Regions from separate parts of the Rhizobium sp. BK060 genome, predicted to be linked through region 2. Evidence: riboswitches for the same ligand, from Rfam matches in the RefSeq annotation. Region 2 holds a riboswitch; each other region holds the start of a gene.
The links. A riboswitch is a leader RNA that binds a small molecule or an ion and turns the genes downstream of it on or off. The one in region 2 is predicted to bind cobalamin.
Positions count from the first base shown of each region.

Region 1: it holds a riboswitch for cobalamin, as region 2 does, so the genes downstream of both, cobU (bifunctional adenosylcobinamide kinase/adenosylcobinamide-phosphate guanylyltransferase) here and bluB (5,6-dimethylbenzimidazole synthase) in region 2, are expected to answer to the same signal.
Region 3: it holds a riboswitch for cobalamin, as region 2 does, so the genes downstream of both, FHT71_RS22860 (ABC transporter substrate-binding protein) here and bluB (5,6-dimethylbenzimidazole synthase) in region 2, are expected to answer to the same signal.

Region 1 is NZ_JACHYW010000018.1:81,807-88,588, forward strand. Features, by position in the region: gene FHT71_RS20085 (cobyric acid synthase) at 1-384, shown strand, start outside; gene FHT71_RS20090 (chloride channel protein) at 381-2,171, opposite strand; cobalamin riboswitch at 2,419-2,815, shown strand; gene cobU (bifunctional adenosylcobinamide kinase/adenosylcobinamide-phosphate guanylyltransferase) at 2,944-3,468, shown strand; gene cobW (cobalamin biosynthesis protein CobW) at 3,474-4,523, shown strand; gene cobN (cobaltochelatase subunit CobN) at 4,533-6,782, shown strand, end outside.
Region 2 is NZ_JACHYW010000039.1:9,761-16,542, forward strand. Features, by position in the region: gene FHT71_RS28665 (LTA synthase family protein) at 1-800, opposite strand, end outside; gene FHT71_RS28670 (PD40 domain-containing protein) at 1,017-1,850, shown strand; cobalamin riboswitch at 1,877-2,059, shown strand; gene bluB (5,6-dimethylbenzimidazole synthase) at 2,099-2,788, shown strand; gene FHT71_RS28680 (DUF2865 domain-containing protein) at 2,796-3,872, opposite strand; gene FHT71_RS28685 (NADP-dependent malic enzyme) at 4,004-6,316, opposite strand; gene FHT71_RS28690 (UDP-2,3-diacylglucosamine diphosphatase) at 6,563-6,782, shown strand, end outside.
Region 3 is NZ_JACHYW010000023.1:70,792-77,573, forward strand. Features, by position in the region: gene FHT71_RS22845 (DUF3141 domain-containing protein) at 1-683, opposite strand, end outside; gene FHT71_RS22850 (ABC transporter ATP-binding protein) at 996-1,760, opposite strand; gene FHT71_RS22855 (iron ABC transporter permease) at 1,757-2,797, opposite strand; gene FHT71_RS22860 (ABC transporter substrate-binding protein) at 2,794-3,810, opposite strand; cobalamin riboswitch at 3,989-4,217, opposite strand; gene FHT71_RS22865 (hypothetical protein) at 4,239-4,583, opposite strand; gene msrB (peptide-methionine (R)-S-oxide reductase MsrB) at 4,809-5,291, opposite strand; partial or broken gene FHT71_RS22875 (epoxide hydrolase) at 5,391-5,798, opposite strand; gene FHT71_RS22880 (organic hydroperoxide resistance protein) at 5,998-6,393, opposite strand; gene FHT71_RS22885 (MarR family transcriptional regulator) at 6,544-6,782, shown strand, end outside.

The DNA.
Region 1 (6,782 bases), on a different contig from region 2:
GGTCTCGGCCTACTGGATGTCGAGACGATGATGGCACCGGAAAAGACGGTGCGGAACAGCGTCGCCGTGACGGTGGAAGACGGCGCGCCGCTTGCAGGCTATCAGATCCACCTCGGCATCACCGTCGGAGAGGATTGCGGCCGGCCGTTCGCGATCATCGATGGAAAGCCGGACGGTGCAGTATCCGCAGACGGCCGGATTGCCGGCACATATCTGCACGGGCTCTTCACGAGTGACATTTATCGTTCCCATTTGCTGCGGAGTCTCGGTCTTTCGGGCGAAGCGAACGATTACCGTGCGGGTGTCGAAAAGGCCCTTGACGACATTGCGGCCGAGTTGGAAGCCTGTCTTGACCGGCGCTGGCTCGACAAGCTCTTCGGCTAGATCTCGCCAGATATTTCGCGGCGGCGGCGATCTAGTTCTTCGCTATAGCGGCGGAGCGTATAGGCCTCGCTCAGTTGCCCGACAACCTTGCGCTCAATCAGATTGTTGACGACGGCCAGCGCTTCGCTTTCGGTCTTGTCGAAGATGGCGGCTGCCTGCTTGGCGTTCATCTGCGGCTGCAGGAAATCGTTCTTGTAGCGGATGAATTCGCTGAGATCCTTGCCGGTGTCGTCGGTGTCGGTCAGGTTCGCGTAAATATCGGGAACGAGCACCAGGCCGCTATATTTGCCCGTGTCGTCCACCAGGACGACGCGCTGCGCCGAACCAATGGGGAAGCGCTCCTTGAACTCGTCGATCGAGAGCGTGGCGTTGGCGGTCTTCACATCGGCGCGCATCAGCCGGCCGACCGTCAGGTTGCGAATCCAGCCGACATCGTGGGCGCTGCGAATGCTCTCGCCGCGCAGGTGGAAGCGCCATGTTGCGAAGGAGTAGCCGAAGGTGCTGCGCACGACGAGTGAGGACGTGATGACGGCCGCAAGGACAAGCGCGGTGATTGGAAAGTCGCCGGTGATCTCCAGCGCCAGGAACGTCATCGTCAGGGGGCCGCCAATAACGGCGACTGCGAGCGAACTCATGCCGACGACCGCGTAGATGACGGGTGTCAGCGTCGCGTGGGCGAAATAGGGTGCGGAATAGGCAAATAGCTTGCCGAGCAACGCCCCCATGAACAGCGACGCGAAGAAGAGGCCGCCTCTGAAACCCGAGCCGATCGAGATCGCGGAGGCGAAGGCTTTGAGGAGAAGCAACCCAATGAGGACCGGAATAGCGACATCGCGCCCGAGATTGAGGTGCAGCGCTCCGTGTCCCGCTGACAGGACCTGCGGCGTGATAAGGGCCAGCAGACCGACGACGATGCCGCCAAGGGCGGGGCGCAGCGGCGTTGCGATGGAACTCCGGCGCGCCAGTTCCTCGATCGAGGCGACGCCCTGCATGATGAGAATGCCAACGCCCGCGCAGACGGCACCGAGTAGCAGAGCCGGGACATAGTCCGCCGGCATGACCGAGCCGAATTCGCCAACATCGATCAGGAAATCGCTGCCGGCCAGCAGCCGCGCAACCTGGGTCGCGACCAGTGCGGAAACGACAACGGGCGTCAGCGAGACGATGGTGTATGTGCCAATGATGAGCTCGAAGGCATAGAAGGCGCCGGTCAGCGGCGCATTGAAGGCCGCGGCAATCGCACCGGCCGCGCCGCATCCGACGAGAACGCGCAGGTCCGACCGGCGAAGCTGCAACTTCAGGCCAAGCTTCGAGGCCAGACCGGCCGCCAACTGTGTGTAGCCGGCTTCCAGGCCCACCGAAGCGCCGAATCCGTTCGAAATAAGGTTCTGGACGGCCACCAGAATGCTGTCGGTGAGCGATAGCCGACCGCCATGCAGAGCGTTTGCCTCGATCGGGTCCACCATCGGCTTCTTACGGGTCTTGGCGAGGATGAACAGCAAAAGACCGAGCAGGATGCCGCCGCAAACCGGTGCCGTCAGTAGCAGGAACTTGTTATCGATCTGCGAGGAGCTCAGCCTCTCGACGTCGCTGATTCCGAAGATCAGCCTGTGCATTGCACGGGAGGCCAGGCTCATGCCTGTCACAGCCAGCCCGGAGATCACCCCGACGATCGCGCCGGCGATAACCATCCCCATTTCGCTCCGCCGCAGCAGAGCGCGCATCCGCCCGATATCGAGGAGGGTGTGAAACGGGCCGAAGCGGCGGATATCGACTTTCAGGAGCATGGCAGAGAAACTAGGCGGGCGCTGGTGCGGTCAAGTGCGGTGAGGGGAAGGGCAATCAGTGGCGCGACCCGCTTGCGATGCAATTGCGGCAAAAGACCGGCGCTGGCAACAATTATTTGTGACGTAAGCCACTGATAAAAGACGATAAATATGGTAGAGAAGGTCGTCTTGACCGCGGCCCGAGGCATGCAATGTCGTTGTCGTGAGTGATGGCTCACGATTGACTTCGCCAGTGGCCTTGCCTAACGATGACTTCATAACGGATGGTTCCGGACCGGTTGAATCGGTACGGATGAAAAGGGAATGTGAAGCGGTGGACCCAATCCGGGCACCGTCATCATAGCCGACCCCGCGACTGTAGAGCGGTCAGGGTTTTCCGTCCGGCGTTGGTTCCCCGTGGTTGACGGTCTGCAATAGTGCAGGCGGGCGGCGCGGAAGCGGCGACGGAAAAGTCACTGGCAGTGCATCATGATCAACCGGGGCTGGACGCCTCTTACGTCTACGAATCGTCCGCCTTTTCATGAAATGCAGCCGGGAAGGCGAGGAAGATCCGCTAGCACGATCTGGGCGACCGGTTTCCGGTCTGCCCCGATCGCGGCTAAAATCCGCGAGCCAGGAGACCTGCCAATCGTGCCGGGCGAACAGCCCATTCCTGGGTGATGCCCGCTGCCAGCACGGAGGTTGTCATGGCTGAAAGAGAGATTTTCCGGCTGCGTTTTGCAGCCGCTCCGGCTTCTCGCGGAAGACTTCCGCAGATCGGACAGTACTTTCCATGAGCCCGATATCATCCGGCGCGACCTTCGTCTTGGGCGGTGCGCGCTCTGGAAAATCACGTTTTGCCGAGCAGTTGGTCGTTTCGACCGGTCTGGAGCGCCATTATGTGGCAACGGGCCGGGCTTGGGACGACGAGATGCGCGTCCGGATCGACAAGCACAAAGCCGATCGTGGCCATCTGTGGCATACCCAGGAAGAACCGCTCGATCTTGTCGGATGCCTGCGGGCGATCGACGGCGAGGGGCGGGCGATCCTTGTCGATTGCCTGACGCTTTGGGTCACCAATCTGATGATGGAGCAGCGCGACATTGGGGCAGAGTTCGCCTCGCTTGCCGCGTACGTGCCTACGGCGCGTGCGCGCCTCGTCATCGTTTCCAATGAGGTCGGTCTGGGCATCGTTCCGGAAAACCGCATGGCGCGGGAATTCCGGGATCATGCCGGCCGCTTGCATCAAATGATCGCGGCTGAAGCCGCGGATGTGTATTTTATCGCGGCAGGTCTGCCGCTGAAGATGAAGGGTTGAATTTCATGAACCAGCAGAAAATCCCGGCGACCGTGATCACCGGCTTTCTCGGCGCCGGCAAGACGACGATGATCCGCAATCTGCTTTCCAATACGAACGGCAAGAAGATCGCGCTGATTATCAACGAGTTCGGCGATCTCGGCGTCGACGGCGAGGTGCTCAGGGGCTGCGGCGCCGAAAACTGCACCGAGGACGATATCATCGAGCTCACCAATGGCTGCATCTGCTGCACGGTTGCCGACGACTTCATTCCGACGATGACGAAGCTTTTGGAACGCGAACAGCGCCCCGACCACATCGTCATCGAAACCTCCGGCCTCGCGCTGCCCCAGCCGCTCGTTGCCGCCTTCAACTGGCCCGACATCCGCACGCAGGTCACCGTCGATGGCGTGGTCACCGTCGTCGATAGCGCCGCCGTTGCCGCCGGGCGCTTTGCCGACGATCACGATGCCGTCGAGGCCCGCCGCGTGGAGGACGAGTCGCTCGACCACGAAAGCCCGATCGAGGAGCTTTTCGAGGATCAACTGACCTGCGCCGATCTGATCGTGCTCAACAAGACCGATCTTCTCGATGCGGCAGGCCTCGGTCGCGTGCGCGACGAGGTCGCTTCCCGTGTTGCCCGCAAGCCTGTCATGATCGAGGCACGCAATGGCGAGGTTCCGGCGAGCGTGCTGCTCGGGCTCGGCGTCGGTACCGAAGACGATGTAGTCAACCGCAAGTCCCATCATGAACTCGAGCACCAGGACGGCGTAACGCACGACCACGACGAGTTCGACAGCTTTGTCGTGGAACTCGGCCCCGTTGCCGATCCTGCCGCCTTCGTGGGCGCGTTGAAGTCGATCATCGGCCAGCATGACGTGCTGCGCCTCAAGGGATTCGTCCATGTTCCTGGCAAGCCGATGCGCCTGCAAGTCCAGGCGGTTGGAACCCGCATCGACCACTATTTCGATCGCGCCTGGGCGCCCGGCGAAGCGCGCGGTACCCGCCTGGTCGTCATCGGCCTGCACGAGATGGACGAAGCGGCGGTGCGCAAGGCGATAGAAGCGCTGGCATAAGGCAGACCAATGCATCTGCTCCTGGCACAGCAGGGAACGATAAGTGACGGCGAGGAGGCGATCGATCTCGGTCAGTCTCCCGGTGATGTCCTCTTTTTGTCGGCGGCCGACACCGAGCTTGCTGCAGTGGCGGCCGCGTATGACGAGGCGGCCGCTGGCTTCGGGCTGCGGCTGGCAAGCCTGATGAGCTTGAAGCATCCGATGTCGGTCGACGCCTATATCAAGCGGACGGCCCGGCATGCGAAGCTGATCGTCGTCAGGGCGTTGGGTGGCGCAAGCTATTTCCACTATGCACTCGAGGCGCTTCATGCGGCGGCAGCGCGCCATGGCGCGCTTATCGCCGTACTGCCGGGAGATTCGAAGCCGGACGCAGGTTTGACGCCGTTTTCGAATGTTCCGCTTGAAGACTTAAATGCCCTCTGGGCCTATCTCATCGAAGGTGGCGACGCCAATTCACGTGCGTTTCTCGCTTATGCCGGCGCGGTGCTATCAGGCGCTGAAAAGCCCGAAGCGGCATCGCCGCTGATGAAGGCCGGGATCTGGTGGCCGGGCAAGGGCGTCGTCGGTGTCGAGGAGTGGAAAGCGGCATGCGATGGGCGGCTTCGATTCCTGCAAGGGGCGTCGCATTCGCCTGTCGTTGCAGTCAGCTTTTATCGGGCGCTCGTGCAGAGCGGCGAGACCAGGCCTGTCGAAGCCTTGATCGATACGCTGCTGGCCGAAGGCATCCGGCCGCTGCCGGTGTTTGCCTATAGTCTCAAGGACCCCGTCTCGAAGGGCATTCTCGAAAGTGTCTTTGACCTCATCAAACCCGAAGTGGTGATCAACACGACTGGCTTTGCCGTATCTGCGCCGGGCGCGGATCGTGAACCGACCGTGTTGGAAGCCAACGACGCGGTCGTGCTTCAGGCGATCTTTTCGGCGTCGTCGCGTCAGGCCTGGGCCACCTCCTCGCAGGGCCTCACCGCGCGCGATCTTGGAATGAATGTTGCGCTGCCTGAAGTGGACGGACGGGTGCTTGCCCGCGCGGTCTCCTTCAAATCCGCGGCTCGCTACGATGCGAGGGTCGAGGCCAACATTGTCGGCAGCGAGCCCGATATCGAGCGGATGCACTATACGGCCCGGCTTGCTGCCAGCTGGGCGACGCTGCGCACGACATCTGCCGGCGACCGGCGCATTGCGCTTGTCATGGCCAACTATCCAAACCGCGATGGCAGACTCGGCAATGGCGTCGGGCTGGACACGCCTGCCGGCACCGTCGAGGCGCTGAAGGCGATGCGTGCCGCCGGTTATCGAGTGGCGGATGTGCCGGATGATGGCGAAGCGCTGATCCGGCGGCTTATGGAAGGCCCGACAAATTCCGGCACGGATGGGAAGCTTGTCCGCGAAGTGCTTTCCTTGAGTCGTTACAAAGCTTTCTTCGCAAGTCTTCCCAAAACGATTCAGGATGAAATCGGTGCGCGCTGGGGTGCGCCCGAGACCGATCCCTATGTGCTGAACGGCGCTTTTGCGCTGCCGTTCATGCGGCTTGGGGAGGTGCTGGTCGGCATCCAGCCGGCGCGGGGCTACAACATCGATCCGAAGGAAAGCTATCATTCGCCGGATCTTGTGCCGCCGCACGGCTATCTTGCCTTCTACGCTTTCCTTCGCCACGAGTTCGGCGCGCACGCCGTCATCCACATGGGCAAGCACGGCAATCTCGAGTGGCTGCCGGGCAAGGCGCTGGCGCTCTCCGAGGAATGCTATCCGGAAGCCATCCTCGGCCCGATGCCGCATCTCTATCCCTTCATCGTCAATGATCCCGGCGAGGGAACTCAGGCGAAGCGTCGCGCTGGCGCCGTGATCATCGACCATCTGACACCGCCGCTGACACGTGCCGAGACCTACGGGCCGCTGAAGGATCTGGAGGCGCTGGTCGACGAATACTACGAGGCGTCAGGTGGCGATCCGCGCCGCATTCGGCTTCTCGGCAACCAGATTCTCGACCTCGTGGCGGACATAGGTCTCGACCGCGATGCCGGTATCAACAAAGGCGAGAGCGAAACCGAAGCGCTGAAGAAGCTCGATGCCTATCTCTGCGACCTCAAGGAGATGCAGATTCGCGATGGCCTGCATGTGTTCGGCGTCTCGCCTCAGGGCCGATTGCTGACCGATCTGACGGTGTCATTGGCTCGGGTCCCGCGGGGCCTCGGCCAGGACGGCGACCGCAGCCTCCAGCGGGCGATTGCCGCAGATATCGGCCTGGATTTCGACCCTCTCGAC
Region 2 (6,782 bases):
GGGCCGCTGAGATAGCCGTAGTTGCGGCCGGGGATAGCATCAAGCGCCTGCGTACCGAAGCCGGCCGGTGCTGCAACGTCGGCCATCGGAATATTGAAGATGAAGGCGAGGATGAAGCCGTTGCTCCGGTAGTTTTCCTTCTGGTCCCACATCATCGGGACCACCTGAAGGCGGTCACGGATGAAGGAATACTGTGAATAGTCCATCAATGACCCGAAAGTCGCGATAACGGGCAGGCCGACGCACAGGTGGCGGAGGCGAGAGGTCCTTGAGAGTTTCGGGAAGTTGCGCCAGGCGAAGCGCCAGAGGATGACAATCGCGCCAGCGGAAAGGGCAATGCCGACAACCATCGCAACGGCAGTCCAGGGGCGGTCGCGCACCATGACAGGAAGCAGTTCCATGATCTGGCGCCCGAAAAGAACGTCGGATGGATAAAGGGGGTCCGTGAGGTAATGCTGCTTCTGGTTGGAGACAATGGCGGGAACGAAGACCAGCGGGAGAACGATCAATGCCGAAATGAATTGTCTTCCCAAGGCGGCATCGAGCGACAGCATCAGGACAGTCAACATTACAACGGTCGTCATTCCGGGACGCGCCGGCGATATCAGGAATTCGCGCACGTCGGCCAGCCCATCGCGGGCAATTATCTCGACGGCGGCCGTAGCAAAGAGAGCAAGCAGGGCGCAAAGAGCGACGCCGAGCGCTGTGCGTATAGCAGGCGACCGGACGCTTCCTCCGAAATCGGTGGAAAGCGACGCAAAGCGCGCTGCCACTGCAGACCTCATTACCAACGCGATCAACCGGAAAACTCCAACGTCATAAAAGCTTCACCGAACTGTCACATCCTCGTCATGAACGCTAGATGAACCGTTAGGTTTCCCGCATTTGTGATTAGTGGATAAGGCGCCGGTCGCCCAAGAGACACGTCCTGTGGTGCAAGCTGGCCTGGTGCATTTGCTTGTGCTGAGTGGCGGGCCGTCGTAGGTCTGACGGAGTCGATGTCAGGAGGATTCAGATTGCGCAGTTCCGTCGAGATCTACAACATCAGGACAGGCGAGGCGCGCGTCGTCTGGCAAACCACGCAACTCGTGGAGGCGCCGAACTTTTCACCCGACGGTAGCTATCTTCTGCTGAACGGTGACGGTCTTCTGTACCGTCTGGCGCTTGACGGTTCGGGCAAGGTCGAAAAGGTCGATACCGGCTTTGCCACGGCCTGTAACAATGATCATGGCATTTCGCCTGATGGCCGTCAGATCGTCATTTCCGATAAGACTGAGTTCGGTAAGTCGACGATTTATGTGCTACCCGCCGAAGGCGGCACGCCGCGTCTGGTGACGCAAAATCAGCCGTCCTACTGGCATGGCTGGTCGCCCGACGGGAAACAACTGGCCTATTGCGGCATCCGCAACGACGTATTCGATATCTACACGATCTCCGTGGACGGCGGCGAAGAAAAGCGGTTGACGCACGGCGAGGGGCGCAATGACGGGCCGGATTATTCAGCCGACGGCCAGTGGATCTACTTCAATTCCAGCCGCACCGGCCTCATGCAGATCTGGCGCATTCACCCGGATGGGACCGGCCTCGAGCAGATCACCAGCGACAATTGTGGGAATTGGTTTGCTCATCCGTCGCCAAACAACGATAAGGTCCTGATCCTTTCCTACGATCCCGACGTCTTCGACCACCCGCGCGATCTCAATGTACGGCTGCGGCTGATGGACATGGATGGGGGCAAGCTGACAACACTCTTCGATCTCTTCGGCGGGCAGGGAACGATCAACGTGCCGAACTGGTCGCCGTCGGGCGATGAGTTCGCCTATGTGCGTTACTACCCAGTCTCTGTGTGAGGGATTGCATCGCGTGATTTTTGCCGGCATAGACCCTTCCGTCGGGTGCCCGTCTTAGGCGGGAGAATCGGGAATTCGGTGTGAGACCGAAACGTGCCCAACGCTGTAAGGCTGACGACTGCCGCAACACGCCACTGGTCCAGTACCGGGAAGGCGCGGCAGTCGGATGACGCCAAGTCAGAAGACCGGCCCGACATCATAGACTGACCCGCGTGGACGGCGGGCGGTTGTGTTGTTGGGGATTGACGATGCGACCAGACCATTCAGGCTCCCTGTCGGGAGCTGCAGCCTTTTCGACCGAGGACCGCGACGCCGTCTACAGGGCGATTTCGACGCGCCGTGACGTGCGTTCGGAGTTTCGCCCGGATCCCATACCCGACGACGTCGTCAGCAGGCTTTTGACGGCTGCGCACCACGCCCCGTCTGTTGGATTCATGCAGCCCTGGAACTTCGTCCTGGTGCGCGATCAGCAGATGAAGGAGGCTGTTTGGCAGGCGTTCGATCGCGCTAATCGCGAGGCCGGCGAGATGTTTCAGGGGGAGCGACAGCAGCTCTACCGGTCGCTGAAGCTGGAGGGCATCCGAGCCGCACCGCTCAGCATTTGCGTCACCTGTGATCCCGATCGCTGCGGTGATGTCGTTCTCGGACGGACCCACAACCGGCGAATGGACTCCTACTCCACAGTCTGCGCCGTGCAGAATTTGTGGCTGGCAGCGCGTGCCGAAGGCGTCGGGGTCGGCTGGGTGAGCATCTTTCACGAGTCCGATATCAAGGGGATTCTCGGCGTTCCGGAGCGGGTGGAGATCGTTGCCTGGCTGTGCCTAGGTTACGTCGATCAGCTCTATGACCAACCGGAACTGGCGGTCAAAGGATGGCGCCAGCGCCTGCCGCTGGAGGAGCTTGTGTTTATGGATCGTTGGGGCAAGTCTGCAGACTAGGCAGCGACTATTGCTGCGGCTGGGGACCTGGCTTTGCCGGGTTCTTGAGGTCGATCGTGCCTTGGTCGCCCGCCAGGAACTGCGGACCGATCTGACGGACCTTGTTTGCCGGGTCGTAAGGCCTGTCCGGCACCTGTGGCAGCGGAACCGCGGGTGCTGCGGTCGGGCTCTTGGTCTCGGGCTTCTTGGTTTCGATCGTGGTGATCGACCCCTGCGGCGGTTCGCTGATCGTTTGGCTTTTTCGCATCCGCTCGTAGTAGGCGTTTAGATCGCAGCTGCAGGACGATCTTTCGCCGGGCTTGCGGTTCTTGTAGGCGAAGGCATTCGGCATGGCGCTGTAGGGCGCGCCTGTCGCCGCGGAGATCATCTGCGATGTCTCCGTGCTGGAGACGTCATGATAGAAGAGCTCGGTGTCGATGCCGGGACACATCTTCGAGCAGGTGTCGGCATCGCGGGCAAAGTCCTGGGATGTTGCGTTCGAGCTCAACGGAAAAAAGCCGCCGTCACAGCTTCGCACGCAGACGGTGTTCAGATGAGAGAGCGGCGACATGCCCGGGAGACCATAGCGGCGCCGGCTGGGATCACGACCCAACGGAATGAACGTGTCGCTTCGCAGCGCCTGATCTTCGATACTCGGTGGCTGCGCATACCCTTCGGCGCTGTCGGCGGGCCATTGTTCCTCGTTGCAGCCATTGTCATCGAGTGCGGCAAGAAGTTCGTTCCTCGTGCGGACATCCTCGCTCTGACCGCGCAGTTCGTCGCGACGCTGCTGGAGATAGCGGATATTGTCGACCATCTTGGATTCTGCGCGCTCGAGTTCCCCGCAGTATCCGTCATCGTCGCCGATCACCACCATGCTGCCGCTCGTGCAGCCGCTCTGGCGCAGATCGCTGCGGACCTTGCGAAGCTCAAGGTTCTGCTCTGCGATAGCGCTGGCGTACTTGCGCACCTCGGACGTGCTGCCGATGATCTGCGGCAGGTCGGCAAGGCGGGCGCGCAGATCGCCACAGATTGCCGGCATCTGGGCGTAGCTCGGGCCGGTCAAAGTAAATGCGGCTATGAGTGACAGAATCCAGCGGTTCAAGGCATCGTCCCATCGATGAGCAAATAGCAGGGTCGTCTGGCGCGGCTTTTTCGCCGCGCCTTCATTGCTAGCTCGTTTGTCTTAACGAGCTGCGGTCAGAATCCTACCGCATTTTCTCGATCTGCGGCAAATCACGCCGGTTGTGAAGCCTCCACGACGGCGAGGGCGGCCATGTTGACTACGCCGCGGGAAGTGACGGACGGCGCCAGGATGTGCGCGGGCAGCGCTGCACCAAGCAAGATCGGCCCGACGTGCAACCCGTCGATCATCGACTTTACGACGCCGAGCGTGATGTTGGCTGCATCGAGGTTCGGGAAAACCAGCAGGTTTGCTTCGTCGTGCAGGGTCGTGTCGGGCATGACGCGCTTGCGCAGGGCGTCGGAGATCGCGCTTTCGCCGTGCATTTCGCCGTCGACTTCGAGATCCGGCGCCGCCTCACGCACGAGCTTGAGAGCGGCACGCATCTTCGTCGCGCTCTCGGACTCACGCGAACCGAAATTCGAATGGGATACGAGGGCAGCTCGCGGCGTGATGCCGAAGCGCTTGATTTCCTCGGCGGCAAGAACCGCGGACTCCGCAATCTCCTCCGCAGTCGGATTAAAGGTGACGTAGGTGTCGGTGAAGAAGGCGGCACCGCGCTGCGAGATCAGCAGGCTGAGCGCCGAGAAGTCGCACACGTCGTGTCGCTTGCCGATGATCTGGCGAACGTCGCGCAGATGTTTCTCGTAGCGGCCCTCCAGCCCACAGATGAGCGCATCTGCCTCACCCCGCTTCAGGGCCAGGGCGCCGATGACAGTCGTGTTGGTACGAACGATGGTACGGGCTGCCTCCGGAATGACGCCGCGACGTCCAACGAGCGAGAAGTAGAGATCGACATATTCGCGGAAGCGTGGATCGTCTTCCGGGTTGATGACATCGAAATCGGCCAGTGGACGAATGCGTAGGCCGTAGCGCTTTAGGCGAGTCTCGATGACTTGCGGGCGACCGATCAGGATCGGTTTGGCAATTCCTTCTTCCAGCAGGACCTGTGCGGCGCGCAACACCCGCTCGTCCTCGCCTTCGGAGAAGATCACGCGCTTGCGCTCGGCATTCTTCGCCGCGGCAAAGATCGGCTTCATGATGAAACCGGAGCGGAAGACGAAACGGTTGAGCTGGTCGAGGTAGGCGTCGAAGTCGCTGATCGGGCGCAGGGCGACACCGCTCTCGGCGGCTGCCTTCGCGACGGCCGGGGCGATGCGCAGGATCAGGCGCGGGTCGAAAGGCGAGGGAATCAGGTAGTTCGGGCCGAAGACCGGCGTTTCACCCGAGTAGGCGCGTGCGGCGACGTCGGAAGGTTCCTCGCGCGCAAGTGCTGCGATGGCGCGCACGGCCGCCATTTTCATTTCTTCGTTGATCGTCACTGCGCCGCAATCGAGCGCGCCGCGGAAAATATAGGGGAAGCAGAGAACGTTGTTCACCTGGTTCGGGAAGTCGGAACGGCCGGTGCAGATCATGGCATCGGGGCGCGCGGCGCGAGCGAGATCGGGCATGATCTCGGGCGTCGGGTTGGCGAGCGCCATGATCAGCGGGTTTTCGGCCATCTGCGCCAGCAGTTCCGACTTCAGCACGCCGGCGGCGGAAAGTCCAAGGAAGACGTCGGCACCGCCGATGTTTTCGGCGAGTGTGCGTGTGTCGCTCTTCTGCGTGTAGACGCTCTTCCATTCGTCCATCAATTCGGTGCGGCCTTCGTAGACGAGGCCCTCGATGTCATGGACCCAGATGTTTTCCCGCTTGGCGCCGAGCGTGACGAGGAGATTGAGGCAGGCAAGGGCGGCAGCACCGGCACCCGAGGCGACGATCTTGACCTCGTCGATCTTCTTGTTCGCCAGTTCCAGACCATTGAGGATGGCGGCGGCAACGATGATGGCGGTGCCATGCTGGTCATCGTGGAAGACCGGGATCTTCATGGTTTCGCGCAGCTGACGCTCGATCTCGAAACATTCCGGTGCCTTGATGTCCTCGAGATTGATGCCGCCGAAGGTCGGCTCGAGCGAGGCGACGGTCGACACCATCTGCTCGACGCTCGATGCATCGACCTCGATGTCGAAGACGTCGATGTTGGCGAACTTCTTGAAGAGGACGGCCTTGCCCTCCATGACCGGCTTCGATGCCAACGGGCCGATATTGCCGAGGCCGAGAACGGCCGTACCGTTGGAAATGACCGCTACGAGATTTGCGCGAGACGTATAGTCGGCGGCCGTCTCGGGATTGTCGCGGATCGCCAGGCAGGGCGCTGCAACGCCCGGAGAATAGGCGAGTGCCAGGTCGCGCTGGTTGCCGAGCGGCTTGATCGCCTGGATTTCGAGCTTGCCCGGACGCGGATAGCGATGGAAGTAGAGCGCCTGCTCGTCGAGACTTCCACCTGCCAGATTTTTTTCCGTCTTGGACTTTTCCTGATGATCCATCATCGCCTCCGGGCTGCCGCATGCTGTCTTTGAACTGCCTTCAATACATCAAACGGGGTGGCGGAACAGTCGGAATTTCCGTTCGAAATGCGAAAACAGCGCAAATCTGCCGCGGCCGCGGCGAGGCTCGATGGAAACCGGGAAAATCAGCCGTAGCGCCGGCATGTCATCTTCCTGAAACACGACTCTGGTTTTGGAAGGGCAGGTGAACAATGGGACATGAGCAGGATGCTTGTGAGGGACAATATGGATACGCGGCACTTCCGTACGCTTTTCATTTCCGATGTGCATCTCGGCTCCAAGGCCGCGAAGGTGGACTTCCTGCTGGATTTTCTCAAGCATCACGAGGCGGATACCATCTTTCTTGTCGGCGATATCGTCGACGGCTGGCGGTTGAAGCGTAGCTGGTACTGGCCGCAGGATTGCAACGATGTGGTCCAGAAGCTACTGCGCAAGGCGCGCAAGG
Region 3 (6,782 bases), on a different contig from region 2:
GTGAGCCAGGTGCCGCCCAGCAACCCGCCCGTATAGCGCATCGGATACTTGCGGCGCTCACCAGCCCAATAGGAAAGCGGCGCACCGGCAATGATAACCGATCCGAAGAGTTCCGGGCGCATGGCTGCGAGCATCATGACGGCCCAGCCCGCCTGGCAATTTCCGATCACACAGGGCTTGGCGTCCGCCTGCGGATGCAGCGAAATGACTTTCTCCAGAAAGACCGCTTCCGCCAGAGCAATGTTTTCGATCGTCTGTCCCGGCACCGGCTGCGGAAGGAAACCGATGAAATAGCATGGGTGCCCAGCTCTCAGCGCGACGCCGATTTCACTGTCCGCCTTGAACCCGCCGATGCCCGGTCCGTGCCCGGCTCTCGGATCGACGACAACGAAAGGTCGGCGTGTCTGGTCAACCTCTATTCCATCAGGCGGGACGATCCGGACCAGCGCGTAGTTGACCGGCCGCTCGAACGTACGCCCGTCGAGCACGATTTCGGGTGTGAAGCTTAGGACATGCGGCGCCGTCGCTTCGGCATGAGCCCTATACTGGTTGCCGCGTTTGCGCATGACATCCCAGAACAACACGCTGCGCTGGGCGGCATCCAAGGCATAGTCGAAAGCAAGACCGGCTGGGCCAAACTGAGCGGCAAAACTGGTCGTCGGAAGATAGGAAGAGTACCGCATGCCAAAGCTCCCTCATCCACCCTCTCTGCGAGGGATCAAAATCGTATGCCCGGGATAGTATTCTCGGTCTGCGTCCGCTCTGTGAATGGACAGCTCGCGCCGTCAGACACATGTTTTGTTAGCAGATGCAGCATAAGCGCATTGGGCGGAGTACCCAACGTATTTTACGGTAGCATACGCCGTTCCTTGACAGCGCCACGGATGGTCGTGCCAGTTCTTGGTGAGGTATTTGTCGATGAGCAACAGGCCCGAAGGGCACCGTACGTCGGTAGTTCGTCCAGCCCGCTATGCTTGGGCCCAACAGCAGCATCGTCAGGCGATAATGTATTGAATGTTGCACCGCCCATGGATCGAGGACGTCTCGACATGCGCCTGCACGCCGAACACGTCGCCGATCAGATCCCGCGTCAGCACGTGCTGCGGCGTCCCCGTCGCAACGATTTTACCCCGCTGGAGCACAGCCAGCTGATCGCAGAACATGGCGGCCAGATTGAGATCGTGCAGGGCGATGATGCAGGTGACGCCGAGCCTGGAAATCAGGCCCAGGATCTCGAGCTGATGCTGGATGTCCAGGTGGTTCGTAGGCTCATCAAGGAGTAGTTCGGTCGGGCTCTGCGCAAGGGCACGCGCGATATGGACACGCTGGCGCTCGCCGCCGGAGAGCGTCTGCCAAAGTTGCTTCGCTCGGCCTTCCATGCCGACGCGCGAGAGCGCCTCATCCACGGCAGCATCATCCTTTGCACCCAAGGGCGACAGGAGACTGCGATGAGGCGTGCGCCCGAGGCGCACAACATCCTTTGCGGTCAACTGCGTCTCGGTTGTCGCCTGCTGCTCGACGAAAGCAACACGGCGCGCGAGATCGCTCCGCGCCATAGTCGAAACGTCGCTCTCGCCCAAACGAACAATGCCGCTGCGCACCTTCCGCAACCTGCAGATCAGCCGCAACAGACTCGACTTGCCGGATCCGTTCGGCCCGAGCAGCCCGAGAATCGTTCCTGTCTGCACCGTCAGGCTGACGCCGTTGACGATCAGGGAGTTGCCTGCTGTAAAGCTCACATTGTCGAGGCTGATGCTCATGCCGTCTTCCGAGCGCGATACAGGATGACCGCAAAGGCAGGCGCGCCGAACAAGGCCGTGACGACCCCGATTGGCAAGACTTGTTGCGGGATGATGATCCGCGAGATGATATCGGCGCCGACCATGAAGATCGCGCCGCCGAGCACAGTCGCGGGAAGCAGGCGATCATGCGTGGGCCCGACAAGGAATCTCGCGGCGTGCGGGATGACCAGTCCGACAAAACCGATTGCGCCAACCATGCTGACCACGGTTGCCGTCATCAGCGCCGTTGTTCCAAGAAGCACCACCTGCACACGCCTGACCGCAATACCCAACGATGCCGCCGCGTCCGTTCCGAAGACGAAGGCATCCAGCGCCCGCACATGGAACAGCGAAACGACGAAGCCGAGCACCGTCACCGGCACGGCCAGATAGACGTCAGGCCAGCGGATACCGCTCAGCGAGCCAAGCAACCAGAACATGACGCCCCTCGCCTGCTCGGCATTTGCCGAGGTCGTGACGATATAGGAGGTGGCCGCATTGAAGAGCTGCGATCCGGCGACGCCGCAAAGAATGATGCGTTCGCTAGTGCCTCCGGCGCCTGCCGCAAGAAAGGCAACGAGCAGGAATGCGATCACGGCGCCGATAAAGGCGCCGCTGGACAGACTGAGAACACCATAGCCGAAGCCGAGCAGCATCACGCCAACCGCGCCGGTCGAGGCTCCTGCGGAAACGCCGAGCACGTAGGGTTCGGCCAACGGGTTTCGCAGCAACGCCTGCAGAACCGCGCCGCTGAGCGCGAGCGACGCCCCGGCACTTGCGGCCACCAACGCTCGGCTCAATCTATAGTCCCAGATGATGCCTTGATGGATGCGGCTAAGCTCGAAAGTCGTACCGAGGAGGCGGTTCGACACCGCTTTCGCGGTCGTCGCCAGCGGGATCGATATCTCCCCGATCGAAACGGCGAGACCGATCATCAGAGCGAGCAGGGAGAATGCAGCAATGGCGAGCGCACCATGCGCCCACCATACCGACTGCCTGAAAATGGCGCCGCTCACTGCGCCAGACCGAAGGAATTGATGCCCTTCGCCAGTATCTCGATCCCGTCGATCGTCCGGATCGTCGGGTTCATCGATTGGGCATCCATCATGACGAAGCGCTTATTCCTGACGGCATCGAGTTGGCTCGTGACCGGGTCCTTTGCCAGAAAGTTGAGCTTTACCGTGGGGTCATCCGCCGCATAGCGGCGCCGGTCCATCGTCGCTACGACGATCACAGCCGGATTGGCCTCTGCAATCGTCTCCCAGCCGACGAGCGGCCACTCCTCGTCTGTCGCGACCACATTCTTCGCACCGAGCATCTTCAGGACATAGGCCGGGGCGCTGTTCTTTCCGGCGATGAATGCATCGCCGTTGATTTCCTTGCTGGAGAACCAGAAGACGACCGGGAGGTTCTTTGCAGCGGCACCGGCAACCGATGCGACGGCCCGCGCTTCGCGTTGCTGCAGCTCGGCGATGAGCGCATCGCCGCGCTCCGTGATGTCGAAGATTTCGGCCAACTCAGCGATCTCCCGATAGATCAGGTCCATCGTGAACAGTTCCTTGCGAACGCCGTCGCCGCTGTCGGCATTGACCTTGGCGACGCAATCCGCCGGCGCGATGTAGGTATTGATGCCGAGTTCGGCGAATTGCTCCCGCTTGCCGACGGACCCTTGCTGACCGACGTGCCACTCAAACTCGGCGGCGACCAGATCCGGTTCCTGACCGACGACGGATTCAAAGCTCGGATCGTTGTCGGCAAGCCGTTTGATCCTCGCGTTGACTTCGGCATATTGCGGCAAAACCGGGCCGACCCAGACTGCCGTTCCGGCAATCCTGTCCGCCAGCCCGAGCGAGAAAAGAACTTCGGTCATGCCCTGACCGACCGATACGATGTTGGCCGGCGCCTTATTGAAGACGACCTCGCGGCCGCAATTGTTGATGGTCAATGGATACTGGGTGGCGGCAAGACTTGGCGCCGCCAAGCCAGCAAAGCCGAAGGCAAGCGCAATGGCTGCAAGAAATTTACGCATAGGCAATCTCGATTAGGAGGAAAGGGGCCAGCGTTCATTGCCGGCGCAACCGCTAGGAATGACGGCACGCCGGGCTAACGCTAGCGACGGAAAACCCAATCGAGACGGATGTGTGCTCTATATCGGCGAAGGCTCAGGTCAATCATGGCTGTTCCTTTCCGGGCATCCCCGCCCGGGTGATTGGATCGTGATTGACGGCAGGTCTCCTGGCTCACGGATATATGCCTTCATCTGCCTTCCCGCGATTGGTTCGCAGTGACATGGTCCTAAACGACCTCGGATGAGCGACAATCCGCCTACAGTTGCGGGGGCAGCCACGGTTTTGGTCCCTCTTGGGTCGTCCTCACCATGTTCCCTATTAATCCCCTTAGAGTCGTCCTTGGGGAACCGTCGCGCTCAGTTACGCCGGCGAGCCGTGCGACGTCAAGTCATCGATTGGTGGGCGCTCGTCCGGGTTGGCTCTGCTGCATATCTTGAAATCCGACCTCAGGACATCCTCGGATGTTGGCAAAGGTGATCTCCCGGCGATCGCCCCATTCGGTCAGTCCCCTCAGCGTCAGAACGTTCTCGTCGCGATAGACAAGGTCGGTGCGGTAGATGCCAGCGCGGCGGGCCCGGTTCTGCGCCTGACTGACGTTGCAGGTGCCTTCCGATGGCGACACATGCCAGGTGCTCATACCACTGCCATTGGGTTGCCAACCGCCTGACTGACCCAAGGCCGCTGCTGGTAGAAGGACTACGATCCCCAAGGTCGTATGGAAGGCCGCTTTCATGATCCCCTGCCCCGGTTGTGCGCGAAGTGTTGCCACAAGCGCCGAGATGATGCGGCCAAAATAGACGGACCTGTGCATTGCGCAATCATCTACAGACTGGGCCGCACCCCATTTGCGACAAATCGCGGGGAAGTCGCCCATCAGCGTTGATGATCGGTTAAAACTGCCTGTGGGCCGGAGCAATCGCCGTCTCGACGGCGACGATTGCGCTCCGGCGGCGAGCATCTATCGTGCTGGCGCTCCTTCCGGGCCACCGCGACCAAGCTTGTCAGGAAGCGGCTGCCCTTTCGGGGTGAATTCGAGCGACCCTGAGTTTATGCAGAAGCGCTCGCCTGTCGGAGGCGGGCCGTCGGGAAAGACGTGCCCCTGATGCGCGTTGCAACGCGCGCAAACAATTTCCGTTCTGAGCATGCGGTAGCGGGTATCACGAACGCGCCGCAGGTGATTGTCGGCTGCCGGGGCCGTGAAGCTCGGCCAGCCTGTACCGCTTTCGAATTTCGCAACGGCCTTGAACAGCGGAAGTCCGCAGAGCCGGCAGGTAAAAAACCCCTCGCGTCGCTCGTGGAGGAACACGCCACAGAATGGCGCCTCCTCACCATGCTCCAAAAGCAGATGGCGATCCTCCTCGCTGAGGTCCGCCACCAGCTGCTCCATCTGTTCCCGAGTGGGAGGGGTAAGATCGAACTGCAATTCGACGACGTCACGCATTCCTGGTTTTCCTTCGATCCGGCGGTTTCCCGAGACCTTCTTCGCGCAGATTACCGTCACCAAAGAGACGGCGCCGCTGAAGCGCCGTCCTAACCGCCCCTACGCCGACCGCAGCGAGCGGAAGGCCGCTCTGAGCTCCGAAGCGAAGCCCTTCGGCTGCTCCCAAGCAGCAAAGTGCCCGCCCTTGTCGAGCTTGTTGTAGTGGATGAGCTTCGGATAGGCGCGTTCCGTCCAGCTGCGCGGAGCCGCATAGATCTCATCCGGAAAAACGCTAACGGCGACCGGAATGGTGACATTCTTGACGGCAAAGAACGCCAGCTTGTTTTTCCAGTAGAGCCGCGCCGACGAGACGGCCGTGTTCGTCAGCCAGTAGAATGTAATGTTGTCCAGGATATCGTCCCGCGTCAGGCCTTCGGCCTTTCCATCGAAGACGCGTGCGATCATCTCGTAGCTGCGGATATCGTGGTCGATCATCCATGCTGCCAGACCGACCGGCGAGTCCGCGATCTGACGACGCCGGCAACCGCCGCGCATCCAAGCAGGCTACGCCGTGTGATCGATGATACTGGAGCTGTCATGATATCCTCCTGTGCTTGAGGTTGCTCGGGATGCGGGCACGATTTCACTGAAGGCGGCGCGCATCCCGTTGCATGATGGTGTTGGCGATACCTTTGGATTGGTTCTCGCCGAGAGCGTTCTCATCCCTTCAAACGAGGTTGAGCGCCACGTCGATGTTGCCGCGCGTTGCCTTAGAATACGGGCAGATCTCATGCGCTGCGTGGATGAGTTCCTCGGCGACATCACGCTCAATGCCCGGCACGCTGACGTTCAGGCGTGCGCGCAGGAAGTAGGAACCACCGTCGGCGTTCAGATCGATTTCCGTGTCGATCTCGGGCTCAACGGGCAGCTTGATCTTTCTTTGCGCTGCAGCGACCTCAATGGCACCAATGAAGCAAGCCGACCAAGCAGCGCCGAAGAGGCGTTCGGCCGCCGGGTGCGGCTGCGACAACTGAAGGTCAAGCTCGCCATCACTGCTGCGTGTGAAACCATTGCGACCGCCCTTGTTGTGGGTCTTGCCGGTAAAGAGGAGTTTCTCGGTCATGGTAAAATCCTTTCTGGGATTTGTTAATCGTATCCGCTTTAATCGGATACGATCTAAATAGGTCGATGAAAATGCATTGTCAATACCATTGCGATTTAATCGGATGCGATTTATATAAAAAGCAGAACGAACAGCCGAATAGGATCTCCCATGTCCGCATCCAAAACCGCCAAGAACCTGGAGACAGGAGCGCCCTCTTCCGGCGAGAGCGACAGCAAGAGCAACAAGCTCTCCAACTTTTTATGCTTCGCGGTCTACTCGGCAAATCTGGCCTTCGGCCGCGCATACAAGCCGATCCTCGACAAGCTGAATCTGACCTACACCCAGTATATCGCAATGGTCGCCCTCTCCGAGAAGGACGACCAGACCGTAGGAACGCTCGGCGAAAA